2 regions of the Priestia sp. VA7 genome follow, and region 1 is predicted to be linked to the other one. Evidence: predicted binding sites of a transcription regulator. Region 1 holds the regulator's gene; the other holds the start of a gene.

Region 1 (2,488 bases):
GGCTTCTTTTTTGATGTGTTCGTTCAAAAATGGCGCAAGCTGTGAAAAAATATAATCCTGTACTTTGCTATAGCGATGATGTTCATAGGTAATGGTGGATCCATGCTCTTCAGCAAGCTTCGGTTCTAATACACGAAAATGATTCATGAATTCTAAAATGTCATCATAGGTGTAATGATTATGACTCATCTCAGTGCGAATGGTCATGACGCCAATTTCAAAAGGACATAAAAAAACATCCACAGACAGCACGTTGCTAGACACGGTGGTGGAGGAAGTTTGTAGCGTAACGGTATGGTCTATTTTTTTTGAAAATCGAAGCAAGCCTTCTTTTTCGCAGGAATCAGGGAATAGAATACATTCAATGTAAGGAAGAAAATATTGATCCAAGCTATCATGAGATACGTAATACTGTTCTCCGTAGTATTCTTTTTCTACATGTTTGTTTTGAATGGAAAAAAACTCAAACAAATTTGCTTCTAGTGCATGAACAAGCTGCTCTTTATTTTTTCGGTCAAAGGAAAAAGGAAAAAGAAACATGTTCATTGCTTTGGTAGGTACAATGGTTTGAAATGGTTCTGTTTTCCTTGGTGTATTGGTCATAAACTACATCCTTCTTATAGTCGGTTGTATTTCCTTGTAAGAGTCGAGGAAATGCAGGTAGAAAGTAAAAAAGGTAAAACAAGATTTACAAAAACCGTTCTACCTGCCTGCGATGATTCAACGTATCATTTATAATATGCCAATTTTTTTAGAAAACAAACGTAAAAAAACCAACTAACATCATGATTAGTTGGTTTTACATACAGTGTCTGATTAGTGAATTGTGCGATATACACCAGTTACTTTTCCTAAAATCGTTACGTGGCGAAGAATAATAGGCGCCATCGTTGAATTTTCAGGCTGTAAACGAACGAAATTTTCTTCTTTAAAGAAACGTTTTACCGTTGCTTCGTTGTCTTCGGTCATAGCGACCACAATATCTCCATTATTAGCTGTTTGCTGCTGACGTACGATTACCATATCGCCATCTAGAATACCTGCTTCAATCATACTTTCTCCCATAATTTCAAGCATAAATACATGATCATCTGGAGAAACGAATTTATCTGGAAGAGGGAAATATTCTTCCACATTTTCAACGGCTGTTATAGGCAGACCCGCTGTTACTTTACCGATAACAGGAACATTAATGACATTGCTTTTAGGGATGTTTACTTCGTCTAGTTGAAGAACTTCGATTGCTCTTGGTTTTGTCGGATCTCTGCGAATTAACCCTTTGCTTTCTAAACGAGCTAAATGTCCGTGTACAGTGGAGCTAGAGGCTAATCCTACCGCTTCCCCAATCTCACGAACAGAAGGCGGATAACCTTTTAATTTTACTTCATGCTTAATAAAATCTAGTATGTCTTGTTGACGTTTTGATAGCTTCATATTTTTCACCTCAATTTTAGCTATTCTTTAGGTGAATTATACCACGTGATGTGTCAATATACAAACATAAGTTCGAAGAATTCCATTGACAGAAACAAATGTTCTCAATAAAATAAGAACATATATTCTGATAGGGGGATCATAATATGCAACAATTCTTACATTCTATGAAACATTACGCTATTTTTTTTGCAGTTATCGCTGCACTTACATATGTATTGACGCTGGTTTTAGGAGCGGATAAAGTAGATTTAGACAAATATTCAACGGTTACTATCACAAAAGGAGATACGCTTTGGGAATTGTCCAACAAGTATCATAATCACCATCATTTGACCACCAATGAATTTGTCAAATGGGTTGAAGACGTCAATGACTTAAACTCAGACACTGTCCAGTCTTTATCTCCTGGAGATAAATTATATATTCCTGTTTTAAAAAAAGAGTTACATAATCAAGTGGCAATTGAACAGTAGTGTGTAACGGTCGTTCCTGAATATTGTTAGAAGCCGAAAAGGTCGTGATAAAAGTGGATGCCATTATTTATTGCCGTGTCAGTACGGATAAAAAAACCCAAGAAACATCTTTACAGCGCCAGCAAGAAGAATTAAAAAAGCTTGCTGATCTTCACCATCTAGACGTAAAAAAAGTCGTAATGGAAAAAGCAAGCGGATATGAAGTAGACAGAGAGGGTATTTTGGATGTTCTTCATACAATGAAAGAAGAAAAAATATCTGTGTTGCTTATTCAAGATGAAACACGATTAGGCAGAGGAAATGCCCGAATTGCGCTGCTTCATGCTTTTCATAAAGAAAATGCTACCATCTATACGATTAGTCATCAAGGCCAGCTTCAGCTTTCAGAATCTGATTCAATGGTGTTAGATATTATTAGCTTAGTGGAAGAGCATCAGCGGAAATTACATAATGCTAAAATTAAAAGAGGAATGAAAAGAGCTGTAGAAAACGGTTATCGTCCGCAGCAAAATTTAAAAAATCAAGGAGTTAACTCGGGAAGAGAAAAAAAAGAAGCGCCAATTGAAGAAATTGTCCGC
Region 2 (2,488 bases), on a different contig from region 1:
ATATCTGTAGATGCCACTTTTTTGGCAATGTCAACGGCTTGCTTAATTTCAGGACTGATACCCGCGAAAGAAGAAAATGGATTATCTTTTGGAATGAGAAGAGACACATCAATTTCTTCATTTAATCGTACAATATTGGTAATGTCATGTTCGGTTGCGACTCCACCTATGACTCGGTTATTTCTTATAATAGGAGATGCATTGATGAGCACGTGAGTTTGTTCATTAGGACGATGATACGTTCCGCGCACAGGACGCCCTTCATTTAGAATCGTATGTAGAATGATGGATTCATCTTTGAAATGCTCTCCGATTTTTCTCCCCATAATATCATCTCTCTGAATCTTATACGTATGTTCCGCAGCAGTATTCCACAAGATTACATTTCCTTCATTATCGACCGCTGTCACTGCATCATTAATGGTTTCTGCCAATGCATCAAAATAGGAAGCTAATATCTCATTTTGGCTCTGCAAATGTGTAATCCACTGTGAAGGTGTTACAAGTCCTATTATGGTTTCTTGGTTTTCTGCTTGAATGAGGACTGGTCTGTTCCAGTTTGTGTTGGCTTGTAAATTGGCTAACGTAGAAGTAGAAGATGAAGGCCAATTTGTATCCGCTATTACTTTTTTTATGGACGATGCCTCGTCATGACCTGTTAAAAGGTATCGTTCATCTTTTTGTATTACATAAAAGGTACTTGCTGTGACTACAACGAAGTCGTAGTTGGAAAGTTCAGATGTCACTTTAGCTAAAGAAGTTGATTCTTCAACTGTTATAAAGGAGTTATTTATAAGAACTTGATCAACGCTTGCCATACTAAACCCCTCTCAGTACATATTTTTTATACTGTATCATAATTTAGAAATTGGCGCAAAAGCCTATTTTTTTCAAACAATCATGCAGCTTACTTTCTTTTATTGCTTTCATCCAAAGAGTTGTATTTCCTTCGAAAAGGGTAGTATAAGAATTTAGTGGGTAATAAAGTAACAGGGTAAAAAATAAAAACAAACAAACACTATATAAGATTAATACTGATTAGTTTCATTTATGAGTATAAAGTGATAAAATACGAATATCAGTTCGTGTTTTCGGTTTTTACATATCGTAATAAAAAATAGATAAAACAAGAAAATGGAAACGGAGGCCTTCATTTGAAAGATCAGTTTGAATTAGTATCCCCATATCAACCGCAAGGTGATCAGCCAAAGGCAATTGAAAAGATTGTGAAAGGAATTAAAGAAGGTAAGCAGCATCAAGTTTTATTAGGTGCTACAGGAACGGGAAAAACCTTCACCATGTCTAATGTTATTAAGGAAATAAATAAGCCGACATTAATTATGGCTCATAACAAAACGCTTGCTGGTCAATTGTACAGTGAGTTTAAAGAGTTTTTTCCTAATAATGCAGTCGAATACTTTGTCAGTTACTATGATTACTATCAGCCTGAAGCCTATGTACCTCAAACAGATACATTTATTGAAAAAGATGCAAGCATTAATGATGAAATTGATAAACTTCGTCACTCGGCAACTTCTTCTCTTTTTGAACGAAAAGATGTCATTATTATTGCCAGCGTATCCTGTATTTATGGCTTAGGGTCTCCGGAAGAATACAAAGAAATGGTCGTATCTCTTCGAGTAGGAATGGAGAAAGAGCGTAATCAACTGCTTCGTACGCTAGTAGATGTACAGTACGAAAGAAATGATATTGACTTTAAACGCGGAACGTTTCGCGTTCGCGGTGATGTTGTGGAGATTTTCCCTGTGTCTCGAGATGAACACTGTATTCGCGTCGAGTTTTTCGGCGATGAAATTGACCGCATTCGAGAAGTTGACGCTCTAACAGGAGAAATCATTGGTGATCGTGAACATGTAGCTATCTTCCCGGCATCTCACTTTGTCACGAGAGAAGAAAAAATGCGTGTTGCCATTCAAAATATTGAAAAAGAACTAGAAGAACAGCTAGAGAAGCTAAAAGAAGCAGGCAAGCTTTTAGAAGCGCAGCGCTTGGAGCAGCGCACGCGCTACGACCTAGAAATGATGAGAGAAATGGGCTTTTGTTCGGGAATCGAGAACTACTCTCGTCATTTAACGCTTCGTCCCGCTGGTTCTACACCTTATACACTGCTGGACTTCTTCCCTGAAGATTTCCTTCTTGTTGTGGATGAATCACACGTTACGATTCCTCAAGTTAGAGGAATGTACAATGGGGACCAAGCGCGTAAACAAGTGTTAGTGGACCATGGTTTCCGCTTGCCTTCCGCATTAGATAACCGCCCGCTTAAATTTGATGAATTTGAACAGCATATTAACCAAATTGTTCATGTTTCCGCAACACCAGGTCCTTATGAACTTGAGAAGGCACCTGATGTGATTGAACAAATTATCCGTCCAACGGGATTATTGGATCCAAATATTGAAGTTCGACCGATTGAAGGGCAGATTGATGATTTAATTGGAGAAATTCACGACCGGATTAAGCGAAA

The links. The regulator LexA, encoded in region 1, represses DNA repair genes until DNA is damaged. The targets are predictions, from matches to a motif close to CGAACATATGTTCG.
Region 2: a site for LexA is predicted at 1,073-1,086, ahead of uvrB (excinuclease ABC subunit UvrB). Genes of this name have one in related genera too.

The regions. Positions count from the first base shown of each region.
Region 1 covers NZ_JBVQPN010000001.1:803,808-806,295, forward strand. The annotation lists gene AC0C45_RS04165 (magnesium transporter CorA family protein) at 1-603, opposite strand, end outside; gene lexA (transcriptional repressor LexA) at 817-1,434, opposite strand; gene yneA (cell division suppressor protein YneA) at 1,581-1,910, shown strand; gene AC0C45_RS04180 (YneB family resolvase-like protein) at 1,964-2,488, shown strand, end outside.
Region 2 covers NZ_JBVQPN010000005.1:148,296-150,783, reverse strand. The annotation lists gene AC0C45_RS22885 (sigma-54 interaction domain-containing protein) at 1-818, opposite strand, end outside; gene uvrB (excinuclease ABC subunit UvrB) at 1,155-2,488, shown strand, end outside.